One region of the Paenibacillus sp. B2(2019) genome, then DNA from elsewhere that is predicted to be linked to it. Evidence: predicted binding sites of a transcription regulator. Region 1 holds the regulator's gene; the other holds the start of a gene.
The links. The regulator Rex, encoded in region 1, represses fermentation and respiration genes when NADH is low (regulators of the CRP and FNR family bind a similar motif). The targets are predictions, from matches to a motif close to TTGTGAAATATTTCACAA.
Positions count from the first base shown of each region.

Region 2: a site for Rex is predicted at 1,440-1,457, ahead of nirB (nitrite reductase large subunit NirB). Genes of this name have one in related genera too.

Region 1 is NZ_VTZR01000024.1:455,191-462,943, forward strand. It holds gene dinG (ATP-dependent DNA helicase DinG) at 1-1,720, shown strand, start outside; gene PAENI_RS23380 (redox-sensing transcriptional repressor Rex) at 1,852-2,505, shown strand; gene PAENI_RS23385 (amidohydrolase) at 2,492-3,793, shown strand; gene PAENI_RS23390 (cell wall elongation regulator TseB-like domain-containing protein) at 3,962-4,480, shown strand; gene PAENI_RS23395 (hypothetical protein) at 4,889-5,431, shown strand; gene PAENI_RS23400 (AAA family ATPase) at 5,424-6,926, shown strand; gene PAENI_RS23405 (3-hydroxyacyl-CoA dehydrogenase family protein) at 7,060-7,753, shown strand, end outside.
Region 2 is NZ_VTZR01000024.1:172,671-180,423, reverse strand. It holds gene nirB (nitrite reductase large subunit NirB) at 1-1,333, opposite strand, end outside; gene PAENI_RS22080 (hypothetical protein) at 1,552-2,262, opposite strand; gene ric (iron-sulfur cluster repair di-iron protein) at 2,665-3,414, opposite strand; gene PAENI_RS22070 (hypothetical protein) at 3,615-4,346, opposite strand; gene PAENI_RS22065 (winged helix-turn-helix transcriptional regulator) at 4,597-4,914, opposite strand; gene PAENI_RS22060 (hypothetical protein) at 5,039-5,362, opposite strand; gene PAENI_RS22055 (Gfo/Idh/MocA family protein) at 5,388-6,323, opposite strand; gene PAENI_RS22050 (TVP38/TMEM64 family protein) at 6,489-7,109, shown strand; gene msrA (peptide-methionine (S)-S-oxide reductase MsrA) at 7,209-7,753, shown strand, end outside.

The DNA.
Region 1 (7,753 bases):
GATCGTTTGGCTGACACAAAGTGAATCAGGAGATGACGAAGAGCTCAATCTAAGTGGACGTGGCGGAGATTTTTGGGAGACGGTGGCAAGCGATACCGATTCTTGTCTGGGTCGCTCGTGTCCTTGGTTCCGTAAGTGTTATTATCATCGGGCTAAGCATGAAGCTGGTATTGCAGACGTGGTTATTACGAACCACTCTAAGCTTTTCGCAGATGTTAAGGCTGGGCATCAACTACTTCCGGCTTATGAACATCTTGTAATAGATGAAGCCCATCATCTGGAGGACGTGGCTGGCAAGCATTTAGGCATGCATATGAAACATTTCACGGTGGCACATACACTATCGCGTCTTTATAAGGATAGTCGAAATGGCCAACTTCCTACACTTCGCCAAATGCTTCAGTCATCAGGCAGTGAGGAAGCTTCTGAATGGAGCGGAGTGATCGATAGAATCTATCCGGACCTGCTTACCGTAAAAGAAACCTGGGATCTGCTTAGTGATAAACTATTCAGCCTCTTGCCGGAACGTAGCGATGCAGCGGCGGGAGAAGCCGGCCAGTTAGTCATGCGGCTACTTCCTACCCGTAAACCGAAAGATTGGGATGAATTGGTTGCTTTAGAGAATACTATGAATCTGACATTAAGCGAAATTATCCGTAAAGGTGATAAAATGCTTAATGAGATGCGAGATCAAGAAGGTCAATCTTCCTCAGATAGTCTAGTTACCGATATTAGCGGCTTATTTAAGGATTTAGCTTCTATACGTGAGCAAGTACGGTTTTTTATGGGATTAAATGATGAGAATGTAGTATATTGGCTGGAGGCGAATGGAAATTATCGCAGTAAATCGCTACAGTTGTATGCCGTTCCTGTTGATGTTAGTACTCAGCTTAAGGAGCTGTTTTTCGACAAGAAGAAAAGTATCGTGCTAACTTCGGCGACACTCTCTGTCGATAAATCTTTCCAGTTTATGATTGATAATCTCGGACTTAATGAAGCTGCGGAAGAGGGACGTCTGATGACATCACTCCTGCCTTCTCCCTTTAAGTATCGGGAGCAGGCGCTGTTAGTTATTCCGCGGGATTTCCCTAGTGTGAAGGGGAGTGTAGGCGATGCACGATTTGTCGATACACTCGTACAGTCACTAGCAGAAGCAGCTATTACAACACGTGGGCGGATGCTTGTCCTGTTTACTTCTTACAAGATGCTACGCCAGGTTTACGATCCTCTGAAAGAGGCTCTAGCCTCACAAGAGATCACGGTGCTAGGTCAAGGCGTGGAGGGGGGCAGCCGTAGCAAGCTGATCCGCCGTTTTCAGGACAGTGCAGCTTCTGTACTGTTAGGAACAAGCAGCTTTTGGGAGGGTGTAGATATTCCAGGTGAAGCATTAACATGCTTGGCCATCGTGAGGCTCCCATTTCAACCGCCAAACCACCCCCTAGCGGAAGCGAAGTCTGAGTTATTACAAGCCCAGAAAAAGAATCCGTTCATGAAGTTGTCTGTTCCTCAGGCGGTTATTCGCTTCAAGCAAGGATTTGGGAGGCTGGTACGGACAGCGCAAGATCGGGGTATTGTTATTGTGTATGACACAAGGGTGATCGAATCTCACTATGGGAAGTATTTCCTCTATTCGTTGCCTGGCCCGAAAATGGAGCATATGCTTACGGATCAAATGGTTCCTCGTATAGCGGAGTGGTTGGAAGACGGAGGCGTTTCTTGAAAAGAACGTCATCGATCTTATTAATCACTCTACAAGGAAGGGCGGTATAAGAATACCGCTCTTCCTTGAGACGAGGTGCAGATATTTCGATAGGATTTGAACAGAATATCACTTAAATTAGGAGGTAAATTATGAAATCGGATAAAATATCAGAAGCCGTTGTTCGCAGACTTCCTGTGTACTTGCGTTTCTTGAATGATCTCCAGAAACGTGAAATATTAACCGTTTCCTCACAAGAACTAGGACAAAAACTTGATTTAAATCCTGCTCAAATTCGTAAAGATTTAGCTTATTTTGGAGACTTTGGTAGAAAAGGTATCGGGTATGACGTAACTTATCTTATTGAAAAAATCCGTCATATTCTGAAGCTGGATCAACAATTGAATGTGGCTTTAGTAGGAGCCGGTAACCTTGGACATGCATTATCTAATTACAATGCTTATCTGAAAGATACTATGAAGATTACCGCTATATTTGACTCCTATGCACCTAAGGTAGGGCGGAAAATCAACTCTCTTACCGTTCAACCGATGGAGGAGCTTGGTCAGACGGTTCGTGAGCAAGGTATTCGAATTGGGATAATTACTGTGCCTGATTCAGAAGCGCAGAATGTAGCAGATATTCTCATTGAGTCTGGCATTGAGGCGATTTTGAATTTTGCACCAGTGATTCTAAAAACACCATCGAATATCCGGGTTCATGCTGCCGATTTTACAACGGATTTGCAAAGCCTTGCTTATTATTTGAAAGACGGAAAGGAAGAAACCGGAAATGAAGAGCAGTAAAACGATTATTAAGGGCGGGCGTTTTCTTATTCCGGGAACGGATGAGCCGGTTCTGAGCGGATACATGACTATTGAAGATGATTTGATCACTTACATAGGAAAAGAAGAGCCTTTAATGGAAGATGATGTGCAAGTTGTTGATGGCAGTCGTCTGCTGTTAATGCCAGGTCTGGTAAACACACATGGCCATGCGGCAATGTCATTGCTTCGTGGTTATGGAGATGATTTAGCACTTCAGGTGTGGCTTCAAGAGAAGATGTGGCCAATGGAAGCGAAATTCACTGGAGAAGATGTATACTGGGGAACCTCCTTGTCGGTACTGGAAATGCTAAAAGGTGGTACTACAACCTTCTTGGATATGTATGATCATATGGACCGAGTAGCAGAGGTAGTCGAATTATCAGGCATCCGTTCCGTACTGATGAGAGGCGTAATCGGATTATGCCCAGAGGAATTGCAAAATCACAAGCTTGCGGAAGCGATTTCTTTTGCACGAAATTGGCATGGTAAGGCTGACGGCAGAATTACGACGATGATCTCGCCACACGCCCCATATACTTGCCCACCGGACTTCTTTGTTAAGTTTGTACAAGCGGCACATGATTTGGATTTACCGATGCATACCCATATGTCCGAGACCAAACGCGAAGTGGAGCAGAATGTGGTGGATTACGGACTTCGGCCTGTAGCGCATTTAGAGAAGCTTGGAATGTTCACACGTCCGTCTATTGTTGCACATGGTGTTCATTTGAATGATGAAGAGATCGAGATACTGGCTCGTCATGATGTAGGCGTGTCTCATAACCCAGGAAGTAATCTGAAACTGGCTAGTGGAGTGGCTCGGGTGACGGATCTTCTAAAGGCTGGTGTGAAGGTGTCACTGGGTACAGATGGTGCGGCAAGCAATAATAACCTGGATATGTTTGAAGAGATGCGTCTTGCAGCTCTCATCCATAAAGGTGTAAGTGGTGATCCGACGGCTGTTCCAGCTCCGGAAGCGCTGCGTATAGCTACAGAGTATGGCGCAAAGTCTATCTTTTTAAATGATGTGGGTAGACTCGCTGTTGGCATGAAAGCGGACTTTATCGCGATTGATATAGACCAGCCGCATTTGCTACCACACACAGATCTGTTGTCTCATGCTGTATACTCTGCCAGCGCCAAGGACGTTGAGCATGTATGGGTGAATGGTAAACAGGTTGTAAAACATGGAGAATGTGTAACGCTAGATGAGGAAACAATCCGTCGTAAGGCGCAAGAATCATTTGATGGACTGCTTAAACGATAGTCTAAGATCATAACGAATAACTGAAAGGCTGTGACTTTCTGCGATTGCAAAGTTACAGCCTTTTGTGTTTCTGATAATAGATCATTGAATTGGATATGAAACTTTGGATAAACACACAGGTGTGTTATATAATCAAAAAAGATATATTACTAGAAAGGGAGCTGTACCTTGAAGAAAAGGAAAAAATGGATCCTCCTGGGGTCAGTTCTGATTCTGCTCCTTCTGTTCGGACTTATCCAGTTCTATGCTTATATTATGAAAGATCAATGGAACGAGCGAGATATCGCTAAGGATGTCGCTAAAACCAGTGCTGGTCTGACAGAGGTAACCAAAGCGCAGAAATCCGTGTGGGATGAAAATGCGGTGTACTGGGTCTTAACAGGGAAGAATGAAGCCGGGACCGAGTTGATGGTTTGGGTACGTTTTACTGTAGACGGGAAGTTTGCTGAAGGAACCGACGCAGTATATGCTGAAGAACTAAGTAAAGGAACCTCTGAAGCGAAAATGCGTAGCCTTATAAAAGCCGATCTTCCGGACATCAGCATTGAGCGGTTGTTGCCAGGAGTATATAACGGGGAGTATGCTTGGCAGCTTTTTTATAAACAAAGCGGTCGATATTATTATCAATTTTATCGGTTCTCAGATGGGGCTCGAATGGGTGAAGGTTACAGTTTACCTAGCCGCTAAATTAAACAAAAGCATTATAGGAGAAACAAGCGGACCATTTATGGTTCGCTTGTTTTTTAAAATGACATATTATTTGATATACTATAAGTACACTAACTGTGATATACTATAAGAGTAGATTTTATATATTGGGATTTAAAGATTCATACGAAAAAAGGTCTGTTATTTAAGAGTAACAGCCCTTTTTTTGTCGAATTAAATCAATAAATTAAATAAAATGGAAAGAATTAAAAAATAAAATTTTAAATATCTTCACACTTTTTTTCAATATAGTATATACACCTGTGATATACTACTGTTTGTAATTAGAACAGTGTTAGTAGAACGTCAGGCTCTGATGAGCTCTTAGCAGCTATGACTTTGGATCATTCTGTTTACATTTTTTCATCTTTGAGAGGAGGACGTTTCTTGAAATTACGTCTTGTACCTGTACTGATAACGTCTCTACTGTCGGCTATGCTATTATTCGGAGGATTCTTTTTATATCGTCAGTTTGCTTTACAGGAACCGCTCCAAAAGATTGTAACTGGATTTGAGGGAGTAAATACTTCACATATTAGTATTAACCGCGATGAGGTCACTTTGAAACTTGATTTGCAGCCGGGCACGAATTTACGTGATCTAGTATCGTATGTATCCAAAGAAGGAAAATCAGTGATTGAAGGACGTAAACTTAAACTCGATGTGGAGCAAAATTCAAGTGAACTATTGGATGATTACTGGGATAAAGCGATGTTCTCTGTAGCTGAAGCCATGGAGAGCCGTAAATATACGATTATACCTACAGAACTTGATAGATTGAAACAGCAAAATACGGAATTTAAAGATGTGATAGCATCTACTGATATCGACGACAACAATGTGTACGTAAGCTTGAGTAATGGAAAAGAAAGCAAGTTTATTATTTTGCCGCGAAAACCTGCGACCTTGGGGGTATGGAATAATGCCTAAGTACCTTAAAGAAATTTTACTCGGATTTATTCCTGTGCTGTTTATTTTCATGGCTTTTTTAGGTATTAATATATTCCCGATTGTTATAGCAGCTGGAATGCTTACTGCATTACTTATAATTGCTCATTTGCGTGGCGGGCTTACGGTGAACGCTGGTGCGGGGAAGAAACGCCAGAAGGAAGGGCCTTCAAAGCTCACTTTTGAAGAAATTGGTGGGCAAGACAATGCGAAGCAAGAGCTTCGTGAGGCACTTGATTTTTTGATCCGGCATGAGGAGATCAGTAAATTTGGGATTCGTCCTTTGAAAGGGATTCTACTCACTGGCCCTCCAGGAACAGGTAAGACCCTTATGGCCAGAGCAGCTGCGCATTATACAAACTCTGTATTCGTGGCTGCATCAGGCAGTGAATTTGTAGAAATGTATGTAGGTGTCGGGGCCGGCCGGATCCGCGATTTGTTCAAGGATGCTCGTAACCGTGCTGTTAAGGAAAATAAACAGAGTGCCATTATTTTTATTGATGAAATTGACGTAATTGGCGGTAAACGTGAAGGCGGCCAGCAGCGTGAATATGATCAGACCTTGAATCAGCTGTTGACTGAGATGGATGGTATTTATAATAACGAAACACCGCGTATTCTACTGGTAGCTGCAACAAACCGGAAAGAAATGCTTGATTCGGCGTTGCTACGTCCTGGACGCTTCGACCGTCATATTCAAGTGGACATGCCTGACAAAAAGGGCCGCAAATCGATTCTCGAATTGCATGCGAAGAATAAGCCTCTTCATACAGAGGTGAGTCTCGACAAAATTGCTGAAGAAGCCTATGGCTTTTCCGGTGCTCAGCTTGAAAGTGTCATGAATGAGGCAGCGATTTATATGATGCGTGAGGACTTGACGAAAGTTGAGCAGCGGCATCTGTCGATGGCGATTGACAAGGTAATGATGGGTGAAAAAACGGATAGAGAAACAAATCACGAAGAGAAAAAGAGAGTCGCTATTCATGAATTGGGACATGCCATCATGGCAGAGCTCCTTCGTCCCGGAAGCGTTAGTCAGGTTACGCTGACTCCGCGTGGGCAAGCCCTTGGTTATGTGCGACATAATCCTCAGCAGGAGCAGTATTTGTACACCAAAGATTATCTCGAAGATCAGATTATGATTGCACTTGGTGGAGCCGCTGCTGAAGAAATGTATTATGGTGGACGAAGCACAGGTTCACGCGGTGATTTCGATCAGGCGCTGAATATTGTGGAAACGATGATGAAGTCAGGTTTAACTTCGCTAGGTATCGCCAAGCTGGAAATGGTTACCACTGAAGAGCTTATGAAGGAAAATAGTAAGATATTGGATGAGTTGATGACGCGCACTCGTGAGCACCTTGAAAAGCAACGAAATGTATTTGATTACTCTCTTGACATTTTAATGAAGGAAGAAGTACTCTCTGGAGAGCAATTTCGATGTCAATTTCGTGACAGCGTCCTTTTACCAGCATAAATATTTATGCTGGTTATTTTTTTTTACTTTTCAGGCATGCTAAGATATCATTATATGTCGGGCTTTATAAATTTTTGCGACAGACAAGGTACAATACAAAAGTATAGATACCTGAAAGGATGGAGACTTTTTTATGAATTTCAAAAAAATAGGTGTCATCGGCGGTGGCACAATGGGACAAGGTATTGCTGAAATGTTAGCAGCCAAAGGCCTGGATGTATTACTAGTGGAGAAAACCGCGGAGAAACTGGACTACTCTTACGAAATGATCGAGACAAGTCTAGATAAGCAACTGGAGAAATGGGCGATCACTCAAGCTGAGAAGAAGCTGATTCTTAGCCGCATTCAAAAAGTGACACATTTCGCGGAGCTCAGCTCTTGTGACATGGTTATCGAAACCATTGTTGAGGATTTGGAAGAAAAGAAAAAGATTTTGAATCAATTGGATCAAGTATGCCCGAACCACATTATTCTTGCCAGCAATACATCAACACTTAGCTTGACTGAACTTGCAAGTTCTACGATGTATCCGGAACGCGTGATCGGAATGCATTTCATATATCCTGTAGCTAAAGTGGATCTTGTAGAAATCGTACGTGGTCTGAAAACTTCAGATGCTACTTTTGAAGATACAAAATCCTTTGTTGATGAGATTGTTGAGAAAAAAGGTGTAATGATTTATGAATCCCCAGGATTTGTAACATCACGCCTCATTTGCTTGTTTATCAATGAAGCTATGCATGTGCTGCAAGAAGGCGTTGCCTCCGCACAGGATATTGACGATGCTATGCGTATTGGTTATCAATTCCAATATGGGCCGCTTGAAA
Region 2 (7,753 bases), 280 kb from region 1:
CCACAGTAGTAAAACCATGTTCAGTGACAGCATCTACGATCGCTTTTTTAGTTACACCATTACAGCCGCAGACAATTTCTTCGTCCGCCATTGCTTCTACGGATGTGCTCTTCTTAGCTCCGCCACCGCAGCAGCCTGTTCCCATAACCTCCATATAAATCTCATCGGTCATTACCGCGCCTTGTTTTACTAGCTTTTGCAGATTCGCGGACTCCGTTACATCACCGAACAAGACCGCACCGACAATCACATTATTTTTGAGCAAAATTTTCTTATAAGTTTTCTTCCATTCATCTTTGCTTGAGATCACAGTGTGTTCAGTAGAATCCAAAAACTCACCTGCAGAAAATACATCCACCCCAGATATTTTAAGCTTCGTGGAAACAATCGAACCTTCATAAGGCTTGGTATCGCTACCACATAAATGTTTAGCTAGAACCATGCCTTGTTCAAATAGTGGAGCCACCAGTCCGTAACACATACCGCGATGCTCAGCACATTCGCCGATGGAATATACATTCTGCATGGAAGTTTGCAAATAATCATCCACCACGATCCCACGATTTACGGAGATTCCGCTATCTTTTGCCAATGTCACGTTCGGTTTGATTCCAACAGCCATTACCACAAAATCTGCAGCAAGCGTACTGTCATCACTAAAACGCAATCCACTTACTCTCTGTTCCCCGCTCAATTCTACCGTTTGTTTGCCCATAGCAAATTTCACGCCTTGACGCTCCAGCTCAGCTTGCAGCATCGAGGAGGCATTCCGATCAAGCTGACGCTCCATCAGATCTTCCATCAAATGAACTACGGTAACATCCATACCAAGGTTCACAAGACCTTTTGCCGCTTCCAACCCAAGTAAACCTCCGCCGATGACAGCCGCTTTGCTGTATTGTTTGGCCGCTGCCAGCATCGCATCACAGTCTGAAATATCCCGGAATCCTACAACGCCCTCTTTATCACTGCCAGGTACAGGTAAAATAAACGAATTCGAGCCTGTCGCAATAATTACTTTGTCGTAGGGGACTATCATCCCATTATCCGTAACAACTTGCTTCGAGCCTTCATCAATTCGTGTCACCGTTGTTCCCGTGTGTAGAGTTATATTATTGTCTTCATACCAATTCCAGTCGTTTAGGATGATATCATTAAGTGTCTTACTTCCTTCAAGAACATAAGACAACATGATCCGATTGTAATTGGGATGAGGTTCACTTCCAAAAACCGTGATGTCATAAGCTCCACCCAGCTTCAATATCTGCTCAATCGTACCTATGCCTGCCATACCGTTGCCGACTAATACTAGTTTTTCTCTTATCGTTGTCATGGTTAGGTGCCTCCTCAAGCTTATGAATACCTGATCAATTTCTCTTCTACATATTGGAATTATACGGTTCAAATTCAAGTCGTCATTGTGATTGCAGTCACTTCAATTGTGAATATTTTCACACTTTAGTGTACTGATAATTGTTAGATATCTTTTCCACATGAAAAGCCAGATTAACGATTCTGAACGACCGTTTCTCTGGCTTAATGTACGATTTTTTAGCGTAAAGTCAATAAAATCTCCAATTCATCTTGAGCCCTGAGCTTCATATCCATTCCATCATCGAGTAGTTGTTTTCCGTTCACCTTCAGCTTCCATTCTTCATTACTAAGAGGAGTATAATCGTCGACGGAAAGCACCTTTTTATTGTCATCGGCCAACTGTACGCTACTACAGCTTTTGAGCAAATCTCTTACAGTTAAATCCTCTTCAAATAACATAATATACGTATGATGCAAGTCTACTTCAACACTTCCACCGTTCAAGGTCAGCCTTACAGTTTGAAGTGGTGCTTGATGGTCCTTCGACTTCGCGGTGAAGACTAGCTGTGAATCATACCCTACAGTATTATTCCAATCCGCATTCCCAATGATTTGACCGCCCATCTGAAGCTCCCAAACCATTCCCGCCTCTAGCGAAAAATCCTTTACCGAAACAATGCTTGAGTTATCCTCAGCAAATGTGGCAACATTACTACCTTTCAGTAGCTCCATGATCGATATTCCATTTCTATAACTCCCACTAAGTAACCTATCTGATGGTTTAGTAAGCAGTTCATTATCTCCAACCCTTATTGATATTGTCGGTCCCTCTGATCCTGCCACACCATTATTAGCATTACTATTGCCGTCATTGTTAGTAGAGCATCCACCTATTATGAATACAATGACTACTCCTAGCATCAATTTCCACAAAGATCGCATGGGCATCCTGGCACCGCCTTGTCCCGCCTAATGACCATATAGCGTCTCAGGCTTGTAAAGTTATGTATACTGTCTTTTTAAGGATAACTTAAACAAGCCATGTTCTCAAATAAGTAATAACAAGCTTACTTCTCAGTATCTTTAATTATCTCCCCAATGATATTAAAAATTGGCAAAAACTTTTTAAAAAGCTAACCTCTATTCCCCTCTTTTTGCTCATTCGGCGCTATCTCGTAGTCCGCTTTTAAGCAATCCTTCCGCCTGCCATCCATCCATCAATCGATCTTACCCATATTTTTCACGATCATTTCTTCTACCTTTTTCAACGGAGTTATCCGCATTTCTGTACATTCTATAATTCCCTATAAAAAAAGCCCCCTAAGGGACTCTTTAGAACACTATTCATCTTCACTGAAACCTAGGGAACAATATATTATTCTCCAAATGTACGTGTTCAAAAGTCATACTCTCCAGCTCTTCCAGCCGGGCATATGTCAATCGATAGGTCGTGCAAGCATGCGCCGGTGGAGTGAAATCATCTGTAATACTACGTATTTTTCTCAAAATATCGCCCGCACCATCATGCTCACTCTCCAGCTCAGACAATGACTCACGAAGCGATGTCAAGCCTTCTTCACTAGGATTAGCAGCGTATGTCAACAGCTTAGGAAACTCATCTTCTTCTTCTTTAGCCGTATGCTCAAGTAAATCTTCCTTAAGTGTGTTGAACAAGTTATATAACTCCACCAAATGGGGAGAATCTCCGCCATGCACTCGATACACCTTAGTTACATTTTGGCTAATGAGGGGTAGCTCTTCACGAAGATAACGGTGGTGTTTGTTAATAATATGGTCAATTAACTCTTCTGAAGGTGCAGTATTCCAAGCGATTTCCTCTTGGGGTACTGGATACTCTTCGAACAGCTTGTTTAGATCGCCGAGGATTATCTCGTGATCCAGACCACGCTCAGCAGCTGCTTCAGCAAGAGGTTTAGCTCCACCGCAACAGAAATCAATCCGTTTTGCTTTGAAATAATCTGCCGCTTTAGGGAACTTTAATACAATATCCCTCACTAGTGCATCTGGGGTAAACCCAGCCTGTACCGATTGTGCTTGCTTCGAATCCGAAATACTATCATTAAGTTGTTTAGTTTCCATTATAGCTCCTCCTTGGGTTATGGGATTAGGTTCTGAATAAATCTTATCCACTTCTTCACCTTAACCCTGAAAGGAACTTTGACTTGTGATTGTACGCACGGAAATTGTATCTTATTTTTGAACGAAATTGGAGATTGATGTACATGCAACGTAAACGCAAAAAAGCACCTTTGCCTACAAAGGTGCTTTTTCAACTCACTTTATTGCACATAAGCCTGCATATACGTCCGCTGTCCCTTTGAATCCTTCAAATAAGGTCCCAATCCGGCAAAACGGGAGTGATCCATATAAACACCGGTCATCCATCTGCCTTCCGTCAAGCCACCATTCCATTTAAGGACAAGATCAGGTGCGGAAATCCATTCCTGATAGACTCGTATATTCTGATCTTTGTATTCTTTACATGGCTTAGACCGCTCAATAAGGTGGAACTCATTAAGATAAGTTGGAACGAAATAAGAGGATATCGTATGCAAATCATCATCGTCAAAAAAAGGCTCGTCGCCTAAAAAGGGTTTGAATAATACGGTATTCTCGTACATGGACCAAATTAAGGCTTGAAGCACCATACTCTGGCGAATGCCGTTATGAAACTTATATTGTCGCCCATGATTCGCCGCATTTACATCCTGTGGAGGTTCCGTGGACTCCAGACAGTGCCGTTCACAACCAATACACTTCCAGCCGGTCGGACTTTGAATCCATTTTTGAAAAATAGTCCCACTATCATTGTTTCCTTTGTAGAGTGAAGAGATAATGCTGTAAGGCACGCCAATCCACGCATCCCATAAGGAATCAGGAAGATGGCTATGCAGCATGAACAACGTCTTGTCATAGATGAGCTGTACTTTGATAGAAGCATTCTCTAGCTCAGCAACATCCTTTTTTCCATACGTTATTTCCCGGGAAAACAGGGTCGTCTTCGTCTTCATCTCCCTCGCCTCCTAATAGTTTTGCTATGCCTGTACTCCAGCTGAGTAGATTTGAGCAAAAACCAATACGCGAGCGTTTCCATTCAAGGATCATACAATGTTTTTCTATTATATTACAATTATTTTTAAACTGTGCAAGTTTTTTTCAAGCATAAAGGATTGGAACAAAACTGTCACTGTCTAATATTTAGAAATTGAAAAGCCCCTTTTCCACCATTCCGGAAAAAGGGCCACAACATTACTGTGAATTTTAGTCTACCCAGCTCTCAGCCCAAGACTGAATCTGCTGCATAACAGGCTGCAACGCACGGCCTTTGTCTGTTAATTCGTACTCAATACGTACGGGTGTTTCTGGGTATACATGCCTAACCAGGATACCCTCACCTTCCAAATCCTTCATCCGCTCGGACAGCATCTTATCGCTCATTGAAGGAATGAGGCCGGAGATATCTTTAAAACGCTTCGGTCCACTCATCAATGTCTGAATAATAAGTCCATTCCAACGTTTGCCTAAGAAAGAGAAGGCTGTTTCAAATCTGGGACACATCGCAAATTGATGTTCTTCCATTGTTCTCACCTCTCACTAGCGAAACTTACTATTAGTTAGTATATATAATATTAACACATTTTAACCATGATGAACATCGTTTACCGAAAAAAGTTCATCTGACTCTATTATTATATCCCCAATGTCAATCCCCCATTGGTCCTTTAGATCCCCTTAGAGCAATCGCTTCAGTTACGATTTGTGCCAAGTCATCATTTCCAAAAAGCGAAAGTACACCCAAAACGGTGTCATCAGAAATGTCCCCCGCTTCCTCTGCGGAAACCGTGAGGGCAAGTGCCTGACGCAAAGCTTCATTCCCTTCCTGCTGCGGATAAGCCTGCAAGTATAGAGCATGTGGATCGAGTCCATTATTTACACACCACTGAGCGAATACAAGAATCATCATCTCTTCTTCGCGCTTATAGCTTTCGATGATCTGTTCCTCCACTAATTTACGGTTATCCTCCATATATTCTTCTCCTTTCTCAGAGACCTCATTCAGCAAGCTGTGCCGCCAGCATATGACTAGGCAGTACCGCTGAAGCAGCAATGCTGCATAGCTCCGGTGTATTTATGTTGCTAAGAAAATTATTCACCACTCCACTAAAACCTCTTCTATCGAGTACAGTATCCCAGCTTCCAAAGCCTTGAATATGCGGTAAGGTATCTTTTTCAAAAAGAATGGCTTTTTCTAGATCCACTACTTCCACCGATCTGCCATTTCCGTGCAGCTCAAGCTTCTCCAAATCCACACCAGCTTCACGAACCATACTGTACATCCCAACTGCACTATCTTTCCAGCCTAGCATTCCAGATGCCTGCAGCAGACGACCTTCTCCACTAGAGTGAAGATGACTACGAAGCAGTTCATACTGATCTCCACACAACCACAACAGCAAATCAAGCATATGGATAAGATCATCATGCACGGTTTCGCGGCTGGTGCTTGTCTGTAGCTTCGTTCGATGTTTAATCGCACTGCAATGGCTAATTCCGCCAACTTCTTCAAGCCATTGCTTGGCGGTGACATACATTGGGGCAAAACGGCGATTAAAGCCCACTCCTAGCAAAAGCCCCTTATCTTGTGCTAGCTCTGCCATCCTTCTGGACTCTTCTAGATCATAGGAAAGTGGTTTATCTACATATACCGAAATCCCACGTTCGAGACATTTTGTTACTATATCATAATGAGTAGTTGTTGGGCTATGTACAAATACTGCATCCAGATCCCAAGATAACAGTTCTTCCAGCTTCGTCGTCCCTTTAGGAAAACGGTAGGTATGAACGGCCTGCTCCACCGTTGTCGGTGAATGACTGAGAACACCAACTACCTCGGCATAATCATGCTGAGAGAGCAGTGGTAAATATACTTTGCGGGCTATATTGCCGATTCCTATTATGGCGACTCTTTTACGTTCAGGTACAATCACTGATCCATCCCCCTCTTAACACTTCAATATATCGTTCTTTTCTCTTTGTTCTCTACAAATGCTATTATACCTGCTTCTCATTCTCTGACAATTGATCTTTACTTCAATATTTACTTCATATCCCGTATGATGAGATGAATGAGTGGAAGAAGGGGCATATTATCTATGAAGAAATGGTTCTCAATTGTTCTTTATGTTTCGGGTACAATCCTTGCGTTTATCTACAGATATGACATCCTAAGCTGGATGAAAGAGGATCATAATCTTTTCAGTTCTATAGGGGTTGCAACTTTACTGGCCCTGTTTCCAGTTGTCCCTTATAAAGCTGTCATCGGATTCTTCGGTTATGCATACGGAAGTTTAGCGGGAGCCTTGATTTGCTGGTTAGCTACTAATTTGGCTGCCGCAATCCTTTTTGGTGTTGTGAAGTACTTGTTTCAAAGCCAAGCGAGAGCTTATTTAGCCTCCATTCCCGCACTCGAAAAGTTCACAGTAGCCATTGAACGGCGACCTTTCGCTTCGATTGTCCTAGCACGACTCATGCCAATCATTCCCCAAACAGCGGTTAACATCTACGCTGGAGCTGCCGGTCTGCCTTTTTGGAGTTATATTGCAGCTTCCGGCATAGGAAAAATACCGGGGATTGCACTATACGCTTTCCTTGGGGATCATCTGTTTCAGGACCCTGTAAGTGCGGTTATTGCCATCATCGCCTATGCCGCTGTGCTAATTATCGCTGGACTGAGCTTGCGTCCGCGCTCTCAAGAAGCGAAGAATAGCCGATAGCGAAAGAACTTATCGGTTACTAACTGGCAGGCAGTTAGTATTTGCTTTATAATTAAATTGTGATCTATTTAATTGCATTATGTGAATGGAGGGATATTAATGAGTGAACATCAGACTAACCATATAAATACCAAGACGGAAAAAGCAACCTTTGCAGGTGGATGCTTCTGGTGCATGGTCTCGCCGTTCGAAGAATTGCCAGGTATCATAAGTGTCGTCTCTGGCTATACCGGCGGTCATACAGTGAACCCAACCTATGAAGAGGTTTGTTCTGAAACGACAGGACATGTTGAAGCTGTACAAATTACGTTCAACCCAGATATTTTCCCTTATAGCAAGTTACTTGAGCTGTTCTGGCAGCAAATTGACCCTACCGACGCAGGTGGACAATTCCATGATCGCGGGACTTCTTACGGAACAGCAATCTTTACCCATTCGGAGGAACAAAAAGAACAAGCAGAAGCTTCCAAGGCAGCTCTGCAAGCAAGCGGTCGATTCTCTAGTCCGATTGTAACCCCGATTCTCCCGGCAACCACCTTCTATCCTGCCGAAGAATATCATCAAGGCTACCATCATAAGAATCCAGGCCACTACAAACGTTATCGTAAAGGTTCTGGCCGAGAGGATTTTATCGAAACCCACTG